Regions from separate parts of the Exiguobacterium sp. s152 genome, predicted to be linked through region 1. Evidence: riboswitches for the same ligand, from Rfam matches in the RefSeq annotation. Region 1 holds a riboswitch; the other holds the start of a gene.
The links. A riboswitch is a leader RNA that binds a small molecule or an ion and turns the genes downstream of it on or off. The one in region 1 is predicted to bind S-adenosylmethionine.
Positions count from the first base shown of each region.

Region 2: another riboswitch for S-adenosylmethionine. It lies ahead of metK (methionine adenosyltransferase); the one in region 1 lies ahead of KNP72_RS08525 (Na+/H+ antiporter NhaC family protein).

Region 1 is NZ_JACSLX010000004.1:20,101-32,158, reverse strand. It holds gene KNP72_RS08575 (restriction endonuclease) at 1-408, shown strand, start outside; gene KNP72_RS08570 (LURP-one-related family protein) at 625-1,104, shown strand; gene KNP72_RS08565 (DUF1836 domain-containing protein) at 1,173-1,796, opposite strand; gene KNP72_RS08560 (diacylglycerol/polyprenol kinase family protein) at 1,946-2,596, shown strand; gene murB (UDP-N-acetylmuramate dehydrogenase) at 2,752-3,672, shown strand; gene ald (alanine dehydrogenase) at 3,766-4,896, opposite strand; gene KNP72_RS08545 (PucR family transcriptional regulator) at 5,026-6,249, opposite strand; gene KNP72_RS08540 (divergent PAP2 family protein) at 6,351-6,776, opposite strand; gene trhO (oxygen-dependent tRNA uridine(34) hydroxylase TrhO) at 6,893-7,834, opposite strand; gene KNP72_RS08530 (TVP38/TMEM64 family protein) at 8,059-8,703, shown strand; gene KNP72_RS08525 (Na+/H+ antiporter NhaC family protein) at 8,731-10,032, opposite strand; SAM riboswitch class I at 10,085-10,180, opposite strand; gene KNP72_RS08520 (GGDEF domain-containing protein) at 10,277-11,956, opposite strand.
Region 2 is NZ_JACSLX010000001.1:396,033-408,090, reverse strand. It holds gene yugI (S1 domain-containing post-transcriptional regulator GSP13) at 1-326, shown strand, start outside; gene KNP72_RS02095 (Gfo/Idh/MocA family protein) at 421-1,419, shown strand; gene KNP72_RS02090 (iron-containing alcohol dehydrogenase) at 1,488-2,651, shown strand; gene KNP72_RS02085 (glucose-6-phosphate isomerase) at 2,758-4,110, shown strand; gene ytkD (RNA deprotection pyrophosphohydrolase) at 4,209-4,682, shown strand; gene KNP72_RS02075 (alpha/beta hydrolase family protein) at 4,663-5,418, shown strand; gene pckA (phosphoenolpyruvate carboxykinase (ATP)) at 5,454-7,025, opposite strand; SAM riboswitch class I at 7,341-7,460, shown strand; gene metK (methionine adenosyltransferase) at 7,593-8,801, shown strand; gene KNP72_RS02060 (hypothetical protein) at 8,840-9,337, opposite strand; gene KNP72_RS02055 (GNAT family N-acetyltransferase) at 9,502-9,972, shown strand; gene KNP72_RS02050 (alpha/beta fold hydrolase) at 10,062-10,778, shown strand; gene mnmM (tRNA 5-(aminomethyl)-2-thiouridylate-methyltransferase MnmM) at 10,811-11,383, opposite strand; gene mnmL (TIGR01212 family radical SAM protein) at 11,337-12,058, opposite strand, start outside.

The DNA.
Region 1 (12,058 bases):
ATCGGCCTGCTCTGGCTCATCTGGCGCATGCGTCTGTCGACGATTCACCGCATCGATCGGATGGACGGTCGTGAATTTGAATTGTTTTTAGAAGAAGTGTTCACCGCACTCGGTTACACGGTGACGGTGACGCCGGCGTCGCGTGACTTCGGGGCGGACCTGCTCCTTGAAGCGGAGGACGGATGGTCAATCGCGGTCCAAGCGAAACGTTATGAAAAAGCGGTCGGGCTTGAGGCAGTCCAACAAGTCGCAGCCTCCGTTCCATACTATGGGGTGAACGAAGGTTGGGTCGTGACGAACTCCTCTTATACCGATAGTGCATACGAATTGGCGGAGCCAAATCAAGTTCGTTTGATTGCAAGAACGGAGCTCGAAGAGATGTTGAAACAGGCCGGTTTCAAGCGATAATATCAGGCGTGTTCACAAGTTTGACAGAATGGCGGATTGTGTCGAAGAAAAAGGGGTTGTCTTTTTCACGAATAGGTGCAATAATCATCTTCGTCATATGAAATATGTAGTCGCTGAAACGAGAAAACGCGACGCACAGTACCAATTTGGGGTTTCATAGAAATACCAACCAAACACACACAAATCAACGGTTGGAACGTATTAGGAGGAAAAGCGGTGCGCAAATTAATTTATGTAAAAGGTTGCGTCTTTACGCAAGGCGAAGCGACCATTTATGACGAGACAAATGATGCGATCGGATCTGTTCACCGCGACGCGGAGGGCAGTGTTCAAGTGCACAACTTGTCAGGCCGTCAAATCGCTCACGGGAAGTATATCCCGAACTGTCAGAAGTGGGTCGTCATGAACCACGACGGACAAGCGATCGGTCAGTTGAAGGACAAATTCTCGTTATTCGGGAAAAAGTGTGAGTACAACGTCTACGAACGCGGTCTCTATACGATTCAATACGATGTCGAGCGTTACAAGTTCAGCGTTCGAGACAAAGCAGGTAAGCTTGTGGCGGAACTCCGCAAACAAGACGATGATTGCTTCTGCCTGACGAAAGAGGCCGACCAACTCTCGATGTTCGAGTTGTTGTCTGTCCTTAAAACGTTGACAGTCAAATCACGGATGCCAATCGCGGTATCGGTGTAACCAATATGACGAACACCAGTCACTGCGACTGGTGTTTTTTTCTAAAAAAAAGCCTCATTCGACGAAAATCAAATGAAGCGGTTCAAATAGTGTTTTGCCTCGATCTCGAGTGTCGTCACGCGATGGGCGTATAGACAGAGTTTGAGGACGTGCAAGATGTTCGGGTGGGTGACCCCCATCTTTTCAATCGAGCGCTTCGCACGCGTGTCGAGGAGCTCGATCGGGCTCGTCGACTTGGCGTACTCGGCATAGAGACGATAAAAGTCAATGGGCGAGATGAGGTCGTCCTCGTCGCGGTCAGGATTGTTGAAGATGAGTGCGAGGAGAGAACTCGTCTCTTCAAGTGAGAACAAGTGCTTCAAATCATCCAGCAAATAAATGATAGCCGCTTGTTGGAGCGAGTATTTCTTTCCGACCCGGGGGACCCCGATGATTTTGCGGACTTCTCGCTTCGTCCAGTTTTGAATCGTGGTCGCGGATAAATGCTCTCCGGTCAACGTGTTCGCCAAAGCGACGATTTGATTGATTGACAGTCCGTTCTTTTCAATATGAAACAAGTGGATTTTGCGAAGCTCTTTCGGGAAATGCTCGCGCACGTCCTCGGGAAAGAGCGAGATGGCCCGGTCAACGTCGCCAACCCGCATATAGTGAAGGCAATCAGCCAAAGTTTGAATCGAAATTGCGTCGCGCATACAGGCATCCTTTCTATAGCCGCCTTCGTTCGTTGGCTATACAGTCATTTGACCTCATTCTACCAAATGTTTGAAAAGGAAGCTAGGCTATCGCTCGATTAAGGTATAATGAAAACGTACAAAAAAATGTAGATAAAGGTGGTTCATCGATGAATGAATGGGTCAGTTCCATCCTGTCCATCGTCATTGTCCTGGTGTTTCTCGTCGGTCTTGAACAGATTGGCAAACGCCTCGGCTGGACGGATGAGACAATTCGTAAAAGTGTACATATCGCGGTCGGCCATTGGTCGCTGCTTGCAGTTTGGTTAATGGAAACTTGGTACGTCGCCGCCGTGCCGCTCGTCTTTTTCACGTTCGCGAACGCGTTCCTTCTTTATAAGAGTCCGTCACCGGTTCATCAGACGGAACGTAAATCGCTCGGCACCGTCTATTATCCGATCGCCTTGCTTGTCATCCTGTTCTTCTTCTTTGAATCAGAGCCGCTCGCCTTTTTGGCAGGATCGCTCGTCTTGGCTTGGGGCGATGGCCTGGCCGCGCTCATTGGTCGGAAGTACGGGACAGTGACCTATGATTTATACGGACAGAAGCGCTCGTTCCAAGGTAGCATGGCCATGTTCCTCAGCTCGTATGCCGTCCTCTTTTTATTATTTTTGTGGGATGATATTCCACTTTGGCAAGTGGTAACATATGGATTCATTATTTCAATCGTTGCCACACTCACAGAAGCAATTTCGTATCGAGATTGGGATAACTTTACAATTCCTATCGTCGTGGCCGTTGCTACATCATTATTGTTATAAATCAATTCCTTCATTGTAAAGAAAACGTTGCTTGTCACCCCTGTCAAAGATTTGTATACTGTGTTTCGTACTGAAATCATTCAGTGACGTGCCTGCCTCTCTCTTGACGAACCGAGGCATGCTTTAAAATTGAACGTAAAGGATTGAGGCAACGCATGAGCTTTTTAAATCAACTACTCACTATCATTCCGGCCGATCGCGTGAAGCAAGATGAGCCGCTGTCGGCACACACGTATACAAAATTAGGTGGGCAGGCCGATTATTTCGTGGCCCCGCACACGTATGAAGAAGTTCAAGCCGTGCTTGAGCTCGCCCATCGCGAGAGCGTCCCAGTCATGATTCTCGGGTTCGGGTCGAACTTGATTGTCCGTGACGGAGGCCTTCGTGGCATCGTCTTAAACTTGAACGAACTGAAAACGATTCGTCGAGACGGGAATCAACTGATCGCCCAAGCCGGTGCGGCCATCATCGACGTCTCACGTCAAGCGTTGACCGAAGAGTTATCTGGCTTAGAATTCGCCTGTGGCATCCCGGGAACGGTCGGTGGCGCGGTGTATATGAACGCAGGCGCCTACGGTGGAGAAACGAAAGACGTCATCACGAGTGCGGTCGTGTTGTCGCCTGAAGGGCAGCTCATGACACTTACGAAAGACGAGCTCGATCTCGACTACCGGACGAGCCGGATTTCGAAAGACGGGTTGATTGTGCTCGAAGCGACGTTTGAACTCGAGCCGCTCGGCTATGAAGCGATCAAAGACGTCATGGACGACTTGACGTACAAGCGCGAGTCGAAGCAACCGCTCGAGTATCCATCATGCGGTAGCGTCTTCAAACGACCACCGGGCTACTTCGCCGGCAAATTGATTCAAGACTGTGGCCTGCAAGGGAAGCGGATCGGTGGAGCGGAAGTCTCACTCAAACATGCCGGATTCATCGTCAATATCGATGAAGCGACAGCGACTGAGTACATCTCGCTCATCCGTCACGTCCAGGCGACGGTAAAGGAGAAGTTCGAGATTGAGCTTGAACCAGAAGTGAAAATCATCGGTGAGGACATCGCCGTCGAGAACGCATAAGCATGAAAACGCTCGAACCGATTGGTTCGAGCGTTTTTGAATGGGACGAGGACAACAAAAAAGCCGCCAGCAACAATGCCGACGGCTTTACGTTTACGCTTGTAGTTGCTTCGTGATGGCTTCGACTGGAGCGACAAACGTGTAGCCGAGGTCGCGGGCGACGGCTTCATACGTGACCGTCCCGTCGATGACGTTCAATCCTTTAAGCAAGGCTGCGTTCTCGCGGAGTGCTGGGAAAATCCCTTTTTGTGCGCACTCGACGATATACGGCATCGTCGCGTTCGTCAAACCGAGTGTCGACGTGCGTGGGACGGCACCTGGCATGTTGGCGACGGCATAGTGTTGAACCCCGTAACGCTCGTACGTCGGCGCGTCATGCGTCGTGATATGGTCGATGGTTTCGCAGATTCCGCCTTGGTCGATGGCGACATCAACGATGACCGAACCGGGTGACATCTGTTGGACCATTTCTTTCGTGACGAGCTTCGGTGCTTTCGCGCCTGGAATGAGGACGGCACCGATGACAAGGTCACTTTCAGCGACTTGTTTGGCGATGTTATAGCTGTTTGAGATGAGTGTGTTGATTGTGTTGCCGAACTGATCATCGATTTGGCGCAGGCGAGCCGGGCTGATATCCATAATCGTGACGTTGGCACCAAGACCAATCGCGATGCGGGCGGCATTCATCCCGACGACACCGCCCCCGATGACGGTGACGTTCGCACGTGGTACGCCTGGCAGGCCAGACAAGAGAATCCCTTTTCCACCGTGCGGTTTTTCAAGGATTTGGGCGCCGATTTGAGCAGCCATCCGTCCGGCCACTTCGCTCATCGGTGTGAGGAGCGGCAATGTGCGGTCGATCTCGACCGTCTCATAGGCGATAGCCGTCACACCAGAATCGACGAGTGCTTTCGTGAGTTCTGGTTCGGCCGCCAAATGCAAGTAAGTGAAGAGGGTCAAGTCAGGACGGAAATAACGATATTCCGATGGTTGCGGTTCCTTTACTTTCAACGCCAATTCCACGTTTACCCAAACGTCTGCGGCTGTGTCGACGATGGTTGCCCCCGCATCGACATACTCCATATTTGTGAAGCCGCTACCGACGCCCGCTTCCGTCTCGACGAGGACCTCGTGTCCAAGTTCAGTTAATACGGCTGCACCCATTGGCGTCAAGGCGACGCGGTTTTCGTTGTTTTTAATCTCTTTCAATACCCCGATTTTCATGTAAAGTTCCCCTTTCTCTACTGACACAATTTGTTCACACCTTTAGTATAGACCCATCCGAAAACGCTGTCTTTAGCATGGATTCTAAAAGTGATAACGCCCACTTTGTGAAAAAACACAAAGTAGGCGTCAATCGTCTTGGCGGTATTGACCGGCCTTAATGGCGAGATAAACGGCGGCCCGTTCAGGGAGCGAGACTTGTGTGATGTTCGTCAGTTCTTCAATCCGCCGAATCCGGTAGAGCACGGTGTTCGGATGGATGTGAAGATGAGCGGCGACACGCTTGACGTTCCCATCAAAATAGAAATACCATTCGAGCGTCGTGACGAGCTCGGTATGATGCGTGACGTCATACGCCTGTAGGCGCTCGATGGTCGGATGCGTCTCGAGACGAAGCCCGATGCGTCGGGCCAAATCGGGAACGAGCTGATAAATTCCGATCTGTTCGAACGTGCGCGATGTCGCAAGCTCATACGGGAACTTTCGGCGAAGCGACGTAACGCGTCGTGCTTCTTCCATCGCCGCATAGAGCATATCGCTCTCAAAAAAGCGTCGACTGATGCCAAGACGCGGCTCCGCTTCAATGAACTTGTCTCGGAGCTGACTTTCAAAACGGTCAGCCCACTGTAAGAGCGCCGCTTCTTCCTCGGCCAAGTCCGATTTCATATAATGCCAGACGAGTAGTTGCTGGCCATCGATAGCGTGCAGGACGACTTCAATCGCTTGCTGGGTCGCTAATACATAAAACAGTCGTTCCGCCAGTTGTGGGGTGACCGGCTGGGCACATTCAATTACGGTGAGGCGGCTGGCGACGGCAATCGGTGCGAGCTCATTCAAGCGGTCGCGGTGGGGTGGCGATAAGACGGGAGTGGCCAGCACTTCTAAAAAGAAGCGTTCCAATTCGGCATCGATGCGCCGCTCGTGCATCGCGATGGTCATCAGTAGCTTTTTGGCGATGTTCGCTCCTTCTTGTAGGACGGTGAGTTCTTGTTCCGAGAACGGCGTCGTTCGGGCCAGGCTCCAAATGTAACCGAGCACGTCACCTTGTTGTTTGATGACGACGGCTGCTCGTTCGCCTAGTCCGACAGCCATTCGAGCAGGGATGACGACCGGTTCGTCACGGTCAATCACTTCTTGAAGAATCCCGCTTTCCCATAAGTCCTCGATGACCGCCTCCGGGACACGGCGGCCGATAATCGTCGCGATACGTGCCGGATCGGTCGAGTCGGGATGGGTGCTATAGGCCAGTAACTGATGGTGTCGGTTTTCAATCGTGATGGGGGCCCGAATCGCTTGTCCGATTGCTTCGGCGAGCGTATCGAGCGACTCATAAGATTTCTGCAAAAAAGGCATGTCGATTCCTCCTCTCTTTCACTATACCGTCTCTGTTGTGAAAGTTCACAAAAAGATGGTGAGTTTTTAGAAGGAGGAACGACATGCCTGCATCATTCACATTAAATTGGGAAAAACAGTCCGACCACGAGACCGAGCAAGGCACCGACGATGACTTGGAACGGGGTATGACCGACCAGTTCATTTAAGATGGGCGTCTCGTGCTTGATTCCTTTGAAGTAGTCGTTTAACAAGCGGGCCTGGAATCCGACCGCCTGACGCACACCGGTCGCATCGTACATGACGATTGTCGCAAAAATCAAGGCGAGCGCGAACATGCTGGAATCGAGCCCTTCGATTCGACCGATGACGGTCGCTAAGGCGACGACGGTCGAAGAGTGGGAACTTGGCATCCCACCCGAGGCAAACATGATTTCTAATTCAAAATCTCGTGTTTTAATGAGTTCGGTTACGAGCTTAGCTGCTTGTGCGATGAACCAAGCGAGCAAGGCGGCGAGTAAAGGTTCGTTAAAGAGCAATCGATTCACTTCCTGTCTGACAATGGTATCTACACTATACCCGATTCTGTCATCGGCTAGACGTAAAGTTTCTGTCAAAAAAGCACCCCGAGCATAGGCTCGAAGTGCTTTCTGGTCGATTTTTGTTACCCGACGACGCCTTCAGTCTCCTGAAGTTTGTCCGCGATATTCTCGATGATATAGCGGTTGCGTGGATGCTCCTGGCACTCTTTCGAGCATGAACGCATTTGTTTTGGTTCACACTCTTCACAACAGAAGTGTTGGGCATTACACACCGGGTTGGCACAATTAACGTAGCGGACCGTCTTCGTTCCGCAGTGCATGCACTCCGAAACAACGGACGGGTTGACCGTGTTGACCGGGACGTTGATGCGCTCGTCAAAGACGTAAAGCTCACCTTCCCAGTCCTCGCCTTTCGTGGCTTCGTCTTTGCCGTACATGGCGACGCCGCCTTTAAGGTGGAAAATGTTGTCGTGACCTTGGTCACGCATATATGCGGTAAATTTCTCGCAACGGACGCCTCCGGTACAGTACGTGAGTAACGTTTTCCCTTCGTAGAGGTCCTTGTTCTCTTCGAGCCAATCTGGCATGTAACGAGAAGCCTCTACATCGATTTTGATCGCGTTTTTAAAGTGACCAAGATCGTACTCGTAGTTGTTACGAACGTCGAGGATGACGACATCGTCGCGATTCATCATCTCTTTCCATTCTGCCGGTTCGAGGTATGCACCGTGCTGTTTAGGCACGTCGAACTCACCATCAAAGCGCCACGTCACAAGCTCTTTCTTATGACGGACAAAAATTTTCGAGAACGCATGCTCTTCGACTTCATCGATTTTGAACTCGATGTCGCTGAATAGCGGGTTCGCTTTCAAGTCGTTCATGTATTGCTCGGTCTGTTCCCAAGTCCCAGAGCACGTCCCGTTGATTCCTTCGGAAGAAATCAAGATGCGTCCTTTGATGCCGAGATCCTTGCAATACTTGAGGTGCTCTTGTGTGAGCGTTTCTGGGTCTTCGATATTGACGTACTTATAGTACAGCAAGACCCGCATTGGTTTTGTTTCCATGTGTGTTACTCCCCTGTGTTCAGTTTTTTGCAGGAAAACGAACGTTGGGTTGTGTCGTTCGACGAACGGACTTGCCTGCAACCACAAGTCCATATTATATGATAGATATCACAGCGGAATTTCGCAAATACTTTTTATTTTTTTACGGCGGTGGGCAGGGGGATGCGTCTTCCTGAGCGAAATCGGGTAAAAAGGAATAACGAAAGTTGAAGGTGGAAACTGACATGCTGACATCACTCCAACAATATATTTTAAACTTGATTGAATGGCTACAAGGACTTCCAGGCGGACCTTGGGCAGGACTTGGGGCACCGTTCCTGGAGGCGATCTTTCCATTTCTCCCACTCGTCCTCATCATCTCGGCGAACGCAGCGACATATGGATTTTTGCTTGGGACGTTACTGTCTTGGATCGGGAGTTTGCTCGGAACAATTCTTGTGTTTGTAGCTGTTCGCTACGTGTTCCGAAAGCCGATGACGCGGTGGCTCGAGAGACATAAGCAAGGCGTCTATTGGCTCGAACGCATCAAGCACATGAGTCCGGTCTCACTCGGGTTTCTGTACTCGCTCCCGTTTATTCCGGTCAGCTTGATCACATACTTACTCGCGCTCATTCAAATGCCGCTCCGTACGTTCATCATGGCGGCCGGGTTCGGCAAGTTGCTCGTCGTCTTGATTTTCTCTGTCATTGGCGACCAGTGGGAAGAGTTTATCCAAAGCCCGTTCCGATTATCGATGCTCGTCTTATTACTGATTGTCCTATGGGCCATCAGCCGTGGACTCGAAGAACTGCTTAAACGGCGTGCCTTCAGAAAACGGAACGAGCAGCTGAAACGTGAACTTGAAGCGAAACGACAAACGACCTTGTGAAGCGACTGCTTCACAAGGTCGTTTTCGTTAAGCGCGTTTTTTGAAACGCGGGAAGTTGAAGGCGATGGCCAATCCTCCGCAAATGAACAACAAGAACGGATAGAACATATACGGAACGAGCGCCGGTGACGCTGTGTTCGTCAGTTCGGCCGCAATGAGAAGCTGTGCCCCATAAGGCAACAGACCTTGGACCCCACACGAGAAGATATCGAGTACACTCGCTGACTTTTTACGTTCGATGTCATAATCGTCGGCGATGTTCGCGGCGAGCGGACCAGCCACGAGAATCGAAATCGTGTTGTTCGCCGTCGCGACGTTTGTCGCACTGACGAGCCCGGCGATGCTCCACTCCGCGCCGGCCCGTCTTTTAATTCGGGACGTGAGCGCGTCACGCAAGTACGTGAGTCCGCCGTTATGCGAGATGAGTCCGACGAGCCCACCCATGAGCAATGTCAGGAGTGAAATCTCGGCCATGCCCATCATGCCGTCCGCCATGGCGGTGACGCATGTGGTGACGGCTAGACTGCCGTCCAACAGACCGATGATGCCGGTCAGGGCGATGCCGCCGAGCAAGACGAGGATGACGTTCATTCCCGTCAAGGCGAGCACGATGACCGCAAGGTACGGAATCAGCTTATACCATTCAAACGCTGCCGGCTCGATGGTCGATTCACCGCTCGATAAGACGGCGAGCAAAATCGTTGTGATGACGGCTGCCGGCAAGACGATCCAAAAGTTAGTCCGGAACTTGTCGCGCATGTTCGTCCGTTGGGTGCGGACGGCTGCAATCGTCGTGTCCGAAATGAACGACAAGTTATCACCGAACATGGCACCGCCAACGACGGCCGCTGCTGCGATGGCGATATTGACGCCGCTCTCCTCATGGATGCCGAGGGCAATCGGCGCCAGTGCGGCAATCGTCCCGGTCGATGTGCCCATCGCCATTGAGATGAAGGCCGCGATGACGAACAGGCCGCTCAAGAGGAGCGAAGGCGGTAATAACGTCAATGCCGCATTGACGGTCGCATCAATCGCCCCGATTGCTTCGGCGACGCTTGAAAACGCGCCGGCGAGCAAGAAGATGAACACCATGATCAAGATGCTTGGGTTGCCGGCGCCTTGGGCGACACGTTCGACCGTCTGGGTGACGCTTCCTTTCGTCATCATCGCCGCGACGATGACGGCAATCAAGGCCGCAATCAAGACGGGAAATTTATAAAAATCGTCATAGTAGATGCCTGCCCCGATAAAGAAGACGAGGAAGACGAGTAAGGGCAAGAGCGCCCATTTGTTAGCTGTTGGTTGTTCCAATCGATTCACCTCATTCATAAAAATAAAAAGAGAGCCTTCTGAAAAAAGGCTCTCTCTACAAGAAACACTTTTTTCATCTTTCGAGCAGACCGCTCGCTGGATTTGGCACAGGTTACCCGCTGCCGAGACGTCATCGGGCCAGTCCCTCAGTCTCTCTTGATAAAAAAGTTGTGATATTTAGTTATAAGACACGTTCCCTAACGTACCTGTTTCAAATCTGCTTGTCAATAGCAACCCCCCACGCGATGCACGTGGGGGCGAGTCAGGACGTCAAAAAATTGTAATGGGCGACGCGGTTGCGTCCTGCGTACTTCCCGCCGACGTAAAGCGCTCGGTCGGCGTTGCGAATCGTATCGTCTAGTCGTTTGTCACCGAACGCTTGAATCGTATCGACGCCGATTGAGGCGGTCACTGGGATATCGATTCCGTCAACGTGGAATGGTTTGGTTTCGATTTGTTGACGGATGCGCTCGGCAATCTCGACGGCGGCTTCGACATCGCATCGGTTCAAAAGCAAGATGAACTCCTCGCCGCCATAACGGGCTGCGAAATCATCGGTGCGGAGCACTTGGCGGATGCGGCGACCAAACTCTTGGAGCACGCTGTCTCCGACTTGATGACCGTGCGTGTCGTTGATTTTTTTGAAGAAGTCGATATCGAGCATTGCGACGGAAATCGGGTACATCGAGCCGTCCGAGATTTGTTGAATCCCGTATTCATAAAAAGCCCGTGCATTGGCAAGCAACGTCAAGCTGTCCGTCCGGCTCTCGGTATAGAGGCGGTCGCGTTCATGACAACGACTGATCGTTCGATTGAACGATTTGAGCAGTTTGACAATCTCACGTTGAATGATGGGCGGATAGCCATAGACGTGCTCGCCGGTCATGACGAGCCACGTGCGGATGCCTTCGATTTCCTCGGAACGGACCGAGATGAAGCTATGATAGTCTTCATCGAACTCGTTCGATAACGGGGCGTCCCATTCAAAGCGCATCTCATACTCGACCGAGGCTTCGTTCGGATAGGTTGCATCGAGTAAATCAAAGACGACGTGGCGATCGATCGGCTGGCGCGTCTTTAAATCAAAGTAAAGTGTGCGATCGAACAGTTTGAACTCGACGAACCCTTCGTCGTACTCGTTGAGTCGTTCACATTGACTGAGGAACACCTCAATCGCTTGCGCCTCGCTTTGTGACAACGACACGGCTTCTTTTGCCTCATCATATTGTTCAATCAACGATTTGAAGGCGTCTTGCCGACCTTTCTGGATGATGAGCCGCTTAATAAAGAAGGTGAGTGCGGCGGCGATACTGCTGACGACAAGCAAGTTCGTCTCACGGAAGAGCGAGGCTGCTAAAATGAAGACGAGACTGACGATATACGTGTAAAACGCGATGTTTAGAAAGTCGCGGACCGGGATATCGACACGGAACCACCAACCGACTTGATACTTTTGTACGACCGTGTTTAAGATGATGGCCACAATCAAGCCGGCAAGCGGCAGAAACGAATCTTGGGAATAAAAACCGAGACCGGTCACACCACCGAGTGCCAAGTAGACGCTGGCCGGGATGGCGATTTCCAAAAACGACGTGATGGCGTTCCACGGATACGTAAAACGGAACCGTCGAAGCGCGACGCGCGGTTTCAAGTTGACGAACTGGAAGACGAGTAGTCCAATCTGATTGACGAACAGCGCTGTCTCAAAATCAAAGAATAAAAAAATAATTAAGACGATACTTTCTGAAAAGGTAAAGTAGACGCCTTTCCGTTCAATGGAGTCCATTTGAAAAGTAATGACGAGCAACGCAATCAAGATGAACGGTAACGGCTCGATGGCCGGCATGTTTAATACGCCTGTAGCGAACAAGATGAGGGTCAAACTGAATAGCATACTCCAAATACTCCAACCGAGGACGGACATCTTGCGGAAATGGTTCATGGTTCCCTCCTATGTGGGAAAAATTCAATTATGTATGGTAGAAGATTCGGCACAATCACGCCCGAGTCCTGCCTATCCACCATAATGGCGGAATTCTAGCAT
Region 2 (12,058 bases), on a different contig from region 1:
TCGTCGCACTCGACGACGAGACTCAAGGTCTTGTCCACATCTCTGAAATCTCACATGACTACGTGAAAGACGTGAACGAGTACGTTCAAGTCGGTCAAGAAGTTGAAGTGAAAATTCTTGATGTTGATGAAGCATCTAAGAAAATCAAGCTTTCAATGAAAGCGACACAAGAAGCTCCAAAACGCGAGAAGTCGGTTAAGCCAGCTCGTCGTGGCGCACCACGCCGCAACGAAGCTTCAAACTTCAAGCAAGAAGAAGCACCAGGCTTCACTGTCCTCAAGGACAAGCTCGAAGACTGGATCAAAAACACGAACTTCAGAAAGTAAGTGATTGAGACGACCTGCCCTGTGCAGGTCGTCTTTTTTTTGTACAGGAAATGTCCCACTCGTTCACGAACAGTACAGAAAAGGAGTGAGGACCATGAAAATCGGAATCATCGGTACGGGCGGGATTGCCAAAACCGCCCATATCCCGCAATACATCGCAGCAGGCGCAGACGTCGTCGCCGTTATGAATCGGACACGCGAACGCGGAGAGGCGGTGGCGAAGCAGTTCGGAATCGAACGGGTGTACGAGACGGTCGAGGAGATGCTCGCCGAAGAGACACTCGATGCGGTCAGCATCTGTACACCGAACGCCTTACATAAACAACAAGTCATTGCCGCACTCGAGGCCGGCTGTCACGTCCTCTGCGAGAAACCGCCGGCCATCTCGGCTTACGAGGCGAACGAGATGCTAGAGGCGGCCAGACGAGCTGAGCGAACCCTTCATTATGGCTTCCATTACCGGCATCGGTCGGATACCCAACTATTGAAGAGGATGATCGAGGCGGGTGAACTCGGACACATCTATGCCGCGACCGCGCTCGCCCTTCGGCGCCGTGGCATCCCGGGATGGGGCGTGTTCACGAATAAAGAGTTGCAGGGAGGCGGCGCACTGCTCGATATCGGGGTGCATATGCTCGACCTTGCCCTCTATTTGATGGATTATCCGAAGCCGGTCGATGTGGTCGGTCACGTCGGTCAATATCTCGGAACACGACCTGGTGTCGGGCTGATGGGCGATTGGGACGCGGACGCGTTTTCGGTCGAAGACACGGCGCGGGCGATGGTCACGTTCGATAATGGGGCATCCTTGTTCTTAGACGCGAGTTTCATGGCCAACGTCGACGCGGCGGACACGATGCGGGTCGAACTGCGTGGGACGAACGGTGGCGCGTCGCTGTTCCCACTCGTCATCCATACGGAAGAGCACGGGGCGTTGTTCGATAAGACACCGGCTCACCTCGCGCTCGAAGACCCGTATGCGAGACAGATTCACACGTTTCTCGAGGCGTGTCGTCAGGAGCCGTCGTACCAGCAAGCGGAACAGGCGGTGACGCTCCATACAATCATCGACCGCATCTACGCTCAGACCTGATTGCTTTTCAATCACAAAAAACAGGGTATATAGTGTAGGTGTTACATATTTTCGAAGGAGGATGAATTATGCACAACTTTGAATACAAAAACCCGACGAAACTTATTTTCGGGACTCATCAAATCGAAAAACTCGCGAGCGAGTTACAGGCGCTTGACGCCAAGAAAGTGATGCTCGTCTATGGAGGCGGGAGCATCAAAAAGAACGGCACGTACGAAGAAGTCGTGGCCGAGTTAAACAATGCTGCGATCGACTACGTCGACTTCTCAGGCGTCGAGCCGAACCCGCGCATCGAGACGGTACGTCGCGCGGTCAAACAAGCACGCGAAGAGAACATCGACGCGTTGCTCGCGGTCGGCGGTGGTTCGGTCATCGATTGTACGAAACTCATCTCGGCGGCCATCCCGTATGAAGGCGACGCTTGGGATATCGTGCTTCGCGACCACATCCCGACAGAAGCGGTCCCGTTCGGTACGGTGCTCACGCTCGCAGCGACTGGCTCTGAAATGAACTCGGGCTCGGTCATCACGAACTGGGAGACGCAAGAGAAGTACGGTTGGGGCCACCCGCTTGTCTATCCGACGTTCTCGATTCTCGATCCGCGTTATACGGTATCGGTACCGAAAGATCAAACGATTTACGGCATCGTCGATATGATGAGTCATTGTTTCGAGCAATACTTCCACCCGAACCATGCGCCGGTCCAAGAGCGTATGACGGAAGGCGTGTTGAAAGCGGTCGTCGAATCGGCACCGAAACTCGTCAATGACTTGGAGAACGTCGACTTGCGCGCCATCATCTTGTTCGCCGGAACGATCGCCTTGAACGGAGTGCTCCAAATGGGCGCCTCGGGCGACTGGGCGTCACACAACATCGAGCATGCGGTCTCGGCTGTCCATGACATCCCACACGCAGGCGGACTCGCAATCTTGTTCCCGCGCTGGATGGAGCATGTGCTTGAAGAAGACAACGCCGCTCGATTTGCACGCCTCGGGACGGAAGTGTTCAACGTTGAACCGGCCGGTAACGATCTTGAGACGGCGAAACGGACGATTGCAGCTGTCCGCGCCTTCTTCGATGAGCTCGGTGCACCAAGCTCACTCCGTGACTATGACATCGATGAATCGACATTTGACGCCATCCTCAACTCGGCGATGAAACGAGGCGCATTCGGTCGCTTCCGTACGCTCGAACGTGAAGACGTCGCAGCGATTCTTGAACTGAGCAAATAAGGCGATTTCATGCCTATTTTGCAATAATGATTGAACGAATCAGACGTTTCCGTTTATGATGGGTCATGTATGGCTCTTCAATGAGCGATTTAAAGGAGGAAATGACATGTCAACAGTACGTTTCGATTATTCAAACGCCCTGTCTTTCGTCGGGGAACATGAAGTCGATCAATTGCAAGAAACCGTGAAAGCAATGCATTCGGTCATTCATGACCGCAGTGGGGCAGGTAGCGATTTCCTTGGGTGGGTCGACCTTCCAACAAACTACGATACGGATGAGTTTGCTCGCATCAAAGCGGCTGCGGAACGAATCCGTGAAAATTCGGACGTCCTCGTCGTCGTCGGAATCGGTGGATCATACCTCGGCGCACGCGCGGCAATCGAGATGCTCCAACATTCATTCTTCAACGTGTTATCTAAGGAAGAACGCAACGCACCACAAGTCTTCTTCGCCGGCCACAACATCTCGTCGACATACTTGACGGAGTTGCTCCAAGTGCTCGAAGGCAAGGACGTCTCAGTCAACGTCATCTCGAAATCGGGAACGACGACTGAACCGGCCATCGCGTTCCGTGTCCTCAAACAGTTCATGGAAGACAAGTATGGTCAAGATGGCGCACGTGAACGTATTTATGCGACGACAGACCGTGCCCGTGGCGCCTTGAAGACGCTCGCGGATGCAGAAGGCTACGAGACGTTCGTGATTCCAGATGACGTAGGAGGTCGCTTCTCGGTGCTCACACCGGTCGGACTCCTTCCGATCGCGGCAGCAGGCATCGACATCGACGCCCTCATGGAAGGTGCACGCGATGCCCAAACGGCTTACTCGTCTCCGAACTTGGCGGACAACGAAGCGTATCAGTACGCGGTCGTCCGTAACGCTTTATATGCGAAAGGCAAGTCGATCGAGTTGCTCGTCAACTACGAACCAGCCTTGCATTACGTATCGGAGTGGTGGAAACAGCTTTATGGCGAGTCAGAAGGGAAAGACAACAAAGGGATTTTCCCGGCGGCAGTCGACTTCTCGACGGATCTCCACTCGATGGGACAATACATTCAGGAAGGTCGTCGTGACTTGTTCGAGACGGTTATCCGTGTCACGAACGTCCGTCACGCGATGAACGTGCCGGAAGATTCACAAGACCTCGATGGCTTGAACTTCCTCGCTGGTGAGACGATTCAATTCGTCAACGACAAGGCAGCTGAAGGAACACTCCTCGCCCACACGGACGGAGAAGTCCCGAACCTCGTCGTCGAATTGCCAGAGATGACGCCGTACCACCTCGGTTACTTGTTCTACTTCTTCGAGAAGGCATGCGCGATGAGCGGATACATCCTCGGAGTGAATCCGTTCAACCAACCAGGCGTTGAAGCGTATAAAGCGAACATGTTCGCGTTGCTTGGAAAACCAGGTTACGAAGAGCAAAAAGCTGAGCTTGAAAAGCGCTTGAACCAATAATTTTGAGTAGGTCCGCTCCGGCGGGCCTATTTTTTTGTTTGAAACTAGTGGAAGACAAGGTAAAGTGAGAGTAGACAGGGGAAAGAAAGGGATGGACTATGTTGACATTCACGGACTACTATCACAATAAAGTCGAGTTGAGCTTTGCGCACTATCCATTTTCGGATACACCGCTCCACGTCTGGGTCGTCGCTCGCTTTGAAAATCAATGGGTGCTGACGAAGCACAAGCAGCGCGGGCTCGAGTTTCCGGGTGGGAAAGTCGAACCCGGCGAACACGAGGATGACGCCGCGATTCGGGAAGTGTATGAAGAGACGGGCGGTGTCGTGAAGACGCTCCATTATCTCGGCCAATATCGCGTGCTTGGGCGTGGCGACACGGTCATTAAAAATATTTATTTCGCCGAAATCGAACGTTTCGACGATCATCCGGCGGTCGACGAGACCGATGGGGCCGTCCTTATGAAGGAATTGCCGACGAATCTGCTCCGGAACAATCGGTACAGCTTCATGATGAAAGACCGGGTGCTCCCGGAAACGATGAAGGTGCTCTATGAAAAACAATTGGTTTGACAAGGTCGAGGTCCTGCCGCCGTACGCCGGTTATCCGGTCCATCGTGGCTGGTATGCGACGCGTGACGGTGAGGACGTCGTCGCCTATACGATCACACCGAAACGGCCGAACGGACATGTCCTGTTCTATCTGCGCGGCGGAACAGGACGCATCGGGGATGTGCGTTTGCCCCGGTTGATGCAGTTCGCTGCCAAAGGTTTTCACGTCGTGGCGCCCGTTTACCGGGGTAACCATGGAGGGAGCGGGAAAGAGGACTTCGGCGGCGCCGATCTAGAGGACGTCCTGTCTCTCTACGATCGCGTCCGTCGAACGGATACGTTCATTCATGCCCTTGGTTTCTCGCGCGGGGGCATGATGGCGTTGTCGCTCGCCGCGGAACGACCGCTCACGTCCGTCACGTCATGGGCGGGTGTGACCAATCTCGAGTGGACGTATGAAGAACAGCGTTCGATGCGGAAGATGTTGCGCCGTATGACCGGGGGCGACCCGGAAGCGGCCCGTGCCGCTTATGTCGAGCGCTCGCCGCTCTACAAGGAATGGGATGCACCGACGTTGTTGATTCACGGCACCGATGATGAACAAGTCCGACTCCGCCATGCGACGGCGGTAGCGGAACGGATGGGGGAGCGGGCCGAACTTTGGGTCGTCCCGTTCGCCCATCAACTCCCGTTTTGGGAAAAATGGAAGACGACCGATGCGGCGATGGAATGGATGCTCGCCAACTCAAAAAAATGAGACGACTGCCGAATCGGCAATCGTCTCATTTTTCGTTATACGATGATTGGTCCGGCCGCAACGACCGCCTCACTCGCTTTCGTGAATCGTTTGAAATTGTCCTGGAACTTCCGGGCGAGCGCCGTTGCTTCGGCATCGTAGCGCGCTCCGTCTTTCCATGTGTCCCGCGGATTGAGCACGTCGTCTGGCACGCCGTCAATGTGGCGTGGAATCTCGACATTGAAAATGTCGTGGCGCGTCGTCTCGACGTCACGCAATTTGCCGTTGACCGCCGCGTTCACCATCGCCCGTGTATAGGCGAGCTTTATCCGTGATCCTTCTCCGTACGCGCCGCCGGTCCAACCCGTGTTGACGAGATAGACGTCGACGTCGTGCTTCTCAATCAGCGTACCGAGCATGTCCGCATAGCGTTCCGGTGCGAGCGGCAGGAACGGTGACCCGAAGCAGGTCGAGAACGTCGCCTGTGGTTCAGTGACGCCGCGCTCCGTGCCGGCGAGTTTTGACGTATACCCTGACAAGAAGTGGTACATCGCCTGCTCTTTCGTCAATTTGCTGATTGGAGGCAATACCCCGTATGCATCGGCCGTCAAGAAGACGATCGTGTTCGGATGACCGGCCCGTGACGGAAGCATCGCGTTATCGATGAATTGAATCGGATAGGCGGCCCGTGTGTTCTCGGTGAGCGAGATATTCTTATAATCCGGTGCCCGGTTCTCGTCTAAGACGACGTTCTCAATCAATGAGCCGAAACGGATGGCATCGTAGATTTCCGGCTCGTTCTCGCGCGACAAATTGATCGTCTTCGCGTAGCAACCGCCCTCGATATTGAAGACGCCGTCGGGTGACCAACCGTGCTCGTCATCCCCGATCAAATGGCGTTCCGGGTCGGCCGACAGTGTCGTCTTCCCAGTTCCCGATAGACCGAAGAAAAGGGCCGTCTCGCCGGCGTCCGATACGTTCGCCGAGCAGTGCATCGATAACACATGTTGTTCCGGCAACAGGAAGTTCATGACCGAGAAAATCGATTTTTTAATCTCGCCGCCGTATTCTGTTCCCCCGATCAGAATGGTCCGCTTGGCGAATGAGACGAGAATGAACGTTTCGGAGTTCGTCCCGTCGATGATTGGGTCGGCCTTATAACTCGGTGCATAGATGACCGTGAATGGCTCGAAGGCACCTTTCGTCGGCCATTCACGCAAGAACAACTGTTTGGCGAACAAATTGTGCCACGCGTATTCCGTGATGGCACGGACCGGGAGCGTATAGTGCTCGTCTGCCCCCGCAGACGCCTCGAGATAATAGAGCTTGTCTATCGTTTCGAGGTGCGTCAACACTTTGTCGAGTAGCGCGGTGAACTTCTCTTCCGCGATCGGTTGGTTGACTGGACCCCAGTCTACTAAATGATTGCTGACTTCATCTTGCACGACGAATTTGTCTTTCGGTGACCGTCCTGTGAATTTCCCGGTACTGACCGATAAAGCCCCGTCTTTCGTCAGTACGCCCTCACCGTTGCGAATGGCTTCTTCCACCAGTTCTGGAACCGTCAAGTTCCGCTTCATGTCGGCACCATTAATTAATTCTTCGATTTTCAGGAGCGTTGTCGCCATCCTGAATCCCACCTTTCCCCTAAATAGATGTGGATGAAATCCGCATACTTCCGCGTTTAATCAGTATGACGTTTTTATTATATGTGACATACTAATCAAAAACAAGCATTTTTTACCCTTTAAAGTAAGCGCTTTCTTACATTGTCATTCTAACATATTCTGTACCAGGTCATAGTACAAAAACCAAAACGGACAAAAAAATGTTTGATATTTCACAAACATAACTATTTGACCGTTTGTGAAAAGTTTGACGAATTCGGTCGATACGCTTGACAGAACGGGGTGTCATTTATATGATGGTCTTCGTAACGGATACTCTTATTCTGAGCGGTGGAGGGAACAAGGCCCTACGAAGCCCAGCAACCGTCCGAGTTTTCATTGTTATTCGGAAAAGGTGCTATCCTGAAGCGAAGCGTAAGCTTCGAACGATAAGAGGGTAAGGAAGAACGATTCAACCTTTCCCATTTGAACATGGCGAGAGGTTTTTTTCATTACCGTCCCAAAGCAACGCGTAAGGGGAACGAGTACCGTCCACACATCACCCTTTATTATAGGAGGTTTTTCGAAATGGCAAACTTGAACCGTCGACTTTTCACTTCGGAGTCCGTCACGGAAGGACATCCGGATAAAATTTGTGACCAAATCTCAGATGCGATTTTGGATGCAATTTTAGCTGAAGATCCAAACGCCCGCGTTGCGGCTGAGACGTCTGTCACAACAGGTCTCGTGCTCGTAGCAGGTGAAATCACAACATCAACTTACGTGGATATCCCGAAAGTTGTTCGTGAAACTGTTCGTGAGATCGGCTACACACGTGCGAAATATGGTTTCGATGCAGAGACTTGTGCTGTCCTCACATCGATCGATGAGCAATCGGTAGACATCGCGCAAGGTGTTGACCAAGCGCTCGAAGCTCGTGAAGGACAAATGACTGAAGAAGAAATCGATGCGATCGGTGCTGGTGACCAAGGTCTCATGTTCGGTTACGCAACAAAAGAGACGCCGGAACTCATGCCGCTCCCGATTTCACTCGCTCACAAATTGTCACGTCGTTTGGCAGAAGTTCGTAAGAACGGCACGCTCGCTTACCTTCGCCCAGACGGTAAGACACAAGTGACAGTCGAATACGACGAAGCGAACAACCCAGTTCGCATCGACACAATCGTCATCTCGACACAACACGCGGAAGACATCACGCTCGAGCAAATCCAAGCTGATTTGAAAGAGCACGTCATCGATGTAGTCATCCCGGCTGAACTCATCGATGCGGACACGAAATACTTCATCAACCCGACTGGCCGCTTCGTAATCGGTGGACCACAAGGGGATGCAGGCCTCACAGGACGCAAAATCATCGTCGATACGTACGGTGGATACGCTCGTCACGGCGGCGGCGCGTTCTCAGGTAAAGATCCTACCAAAGTTGACCGTTCAGCAGCGTATGCAGCTCGTTACGTGGCGAAAAACCTCGTTGCAGCGGGACTTGCTGACAAAGCAGAAGTTCAACTTGCTTACGCAATCGGTGTTGCTCACCCGGTATCGATCGCGGTTGATACGTTCGGCACAGGCAAATTGAGCGAGACTGAGCTCGTCGAACTCATTCGTGAGAACTTCGACCTCCGTCCGGCCGGCATCATCAAGATGCTCGACCTTCGTCGCCCAATCTACAAGCAGACAGCAGCTTACGGCCACTTCGGTCGTACAGACGTTGAACTCCCATGGGAGCAAACGGACAAAGCGGCAGTGCTCGAAGAAGGCGCGAAACGTTTCGCATAAGCATAGAAAAACGACCTTTCACTCGAAAGGTCGTTTTTTTAGGCTTGCGGCTTGTCTTCAGTTGTTGAGTTCTCTTTGCCAAGTGCTGTATCTTTCGCTTCGACGACTTTCTCGCCGATCGATTGTAAATCCGATTTCGCTTCTTGCGCCGTCCCGACGACTTTGTTCACGTCTTGTTTGACCGTGTCGACTTCACCGGCGACTTTTTCATAGACGTTTTGCACGTCGGTCGCGACGTCTTGAATGACCTCGCTCGCTGCTTTCACTTGACCGATGACTTGTGACGCCGTTCCGGCCGGGTCTTGCTTGACCGTATCGACGAGACCGCCGACCGATGACTTCGCGCTCGAGAACGATTGTTTCGTGTTCTCACGGTTTGACGTACTAAGTAAGGCGAGTAGGCCGCCGACGAGGGCGCCGAGGAGCATCCCAGTCACGACTGTGATTTTTGGACCTCCTGTGTTCGTTTGTTCAAACTGACGGTTCGGATGATTGGCTTGCTCGACTTGTGGATCGTGTTGTAGTTTCGGTTCCATGGTAACACTCCTTTTTGTAAGTTGGCATTGATACTCTTATACCCGACACAAAATGGAAAATAACGTTTTCCTTCATTTCGACATCAAAAAGTAATGAACGGGCAGGATATTTTTTTGCCGATGGGGAATGTTACTACTAGATTGGCCAAAAGGGGGATGCCGTTATGAAGATTCGAGAAGCCGTGCCAGAAGATGCCGCCACCATCCGCGACATTGCGCTCGCGACGGTCAGTGAACGAGACGAGGTTCGTTCGAAAGTAATGGAACGCGCCTATCAACAAGAAGAGATCGTCCGCGCCATCAGTTCAAGCGAGGAAGCGAAAGAGCAGTTGTTCATTGTCGGTGAGGCCGAAGGCGACGTCATCGGCTTCTATCACGCCATCGACCGCGGGGACACATGGGAAGTACTCCGTCTCTATCTTCATCCGGCTCATCACCGCCAAGGCCTAGGGACGGCACTGTTGTCGCATCTACGGGAACGGAAAGTCCAACCGATCGAGCTGTACGTCGAAAGCTCGAACGAGCAAGCCATCGCTTTTTTGAGTCATGAGGCGTTCATCGAACTGAATCGAATCCAAGAAGAAGTATACGATCAACCGATGGAACTGATTCATTTACGGTACGACCCGCGCTAAGACCCTAGACGGATTTTCAACCAAACATCAGTCTCGGCTGATGTTTTTTGTTAGTATAAAGATATGTGATAACAAAATGAGGTGACAGTATGGCTTATGACGAAGAATCACGAAAAGGGGTCATCGTGATCGTGTATCCGCTCCAGTTCACGTCGCGTTTGAGTGAGGCGTTTTTAGGACGGTTGCGGGACGAGTATGAAGTCCTCGTCGTGACCGGCCAGACGGTCGGTTTGACGGCGGAAGACCATAAATTGTTAATCAAGAACACGTTGCGCGAGGCGAGTCAGTACAAGCTGCCGATTCACGTCATCGCGTTCAGTCTCGGGGCGTTGTTGACGAACCGCTTGCTCCAGGAATATGACGTGCCGCTCGGCAGTCTGACGTACATCTCACCGCTGTTCGACTGGCATCCGTCCCGCCAAATCGGCGGACTGAAACAAGTCGTCGCCAGTGCGGTCGACCGTTTCCGTCCCGATCTCCCGCTCGGCATGATGACGTTCATGGGTGGCGGGGAAGAATCGTCGCGCTTTGGGGAGATCACGTACGGTCAATACCGGGAGATCGAAGAAGAAATCGTCGAACATCAAGAAGAGAAGAAACATTTGCCGCGTTTGCCGCTCGCTTGTTTCTATGCACCGGACGACCGTTTCGCCGATGTGAAATTGACACTCAACGTCTGCCGGAAAATCGGCGGCGACCAAGTGTATATCCGCCGGCTTGAAGGGTTCCCGCACTTCGGCTATGAACGATTGAATACGAAGTTCGCGGAGACGCTCATCACGTTTTATGAATTGATTCGAGAATGAAAACAGGCGACTCGCATGAGTCGCCTGTTTTTTTATGCTCGTTTTTCAATCGCCACGATGAACGGGGGATGATTGATTTGATTGATGAAACCGTAGCGGAGGACACCGGCCCGCTTTTGATCGAGCGCCTCAACGTAGGCGAGCACCTCGTCGCGCTCGACTTTGCCGCTCTCATGGCCATGGTAGATGACGACGACGATGACGCCGCCGACGGCCATGACGTCGAGCAGTTGCTCGAGGGCGTCGATGGTCGTATTGCCAGACGTCGTGACCGTCTTGTCGCTCCCTGGTAAATAACCGAGATTGAACACGGCCGCCGTGATCGGACGTGTCTCGTCCGCCACAATTTTTTGGACCGTGTCGTGGCTGTCGTGGATAACAGTGACGCGGTCCGTCAATGCTGCTTCCTCGATACGAGTGCGTGTCGCCTCGACCGCTGCTGCTTGAACGTCGAACGCATAAACGTGTCCCGTCTCCTCGACGAGTTCGGCTAAAAACAATGTATCGTGCCCGTTGCCGGCCGTCATATCGATGGCAATGGCACCGGGCGTGACATGTTCACGAAGTAGGTATTTTGCGAACGGTAAAACTCTCATTAATCCCATGGCTCTCATCCTTCTTTTTTCCTTGGAAAGAATCACGACGCATTAATTCGGCATCGATGGCGTTCAGGACGGCCATCTTGTGCCGGCTCCACGTCGGACCAATCAACAGATCAGGCGGCCCGTCACCGGTCAAACGATGGATGACAATCTCGGGCGGCAATACTTCCAATTGATCGCAGACGAGCGAGACGTAAGTCGCCTCGTCCATGAGCTCGAGCAATCCTTTTTCGTATTGTCTGGCGAGCGGTGTCTGTTTCAAGACGTGGAGCAAATGGATCTTGATTCCTTGTACGTCCATTTTAGCAACTTCTCGCGCTGTGTCGAGCATCATGTCCGTCGTCTCGCCTGGCAGGCCGTTGATGATATGGACAACGACGCTGATCTGGCGTCGCCGGAGTTTGTCGAGTCCTTCCAAGAACGTCCTGTAGTCGTGACCACGATTGATTTTCCTCGCCGTCACATCGTGAATCGTCTGCAGGCCGAGTTCGACCGTGAGTGACGTCCGTTCATTCAACTCGGCGAGATAGTCGACGACGTCGTCCGGCAGACAGTCCGGTCGGGTCGCAATCGATAGACCGACGACACCGTCCTCCTCAAGGGCGGGTTCGAATAATTCCCGGAGCCGGGCGACGGGGGCATACGTGTTGCTGAACGCTTGGAAGTAGGCGATGTAAC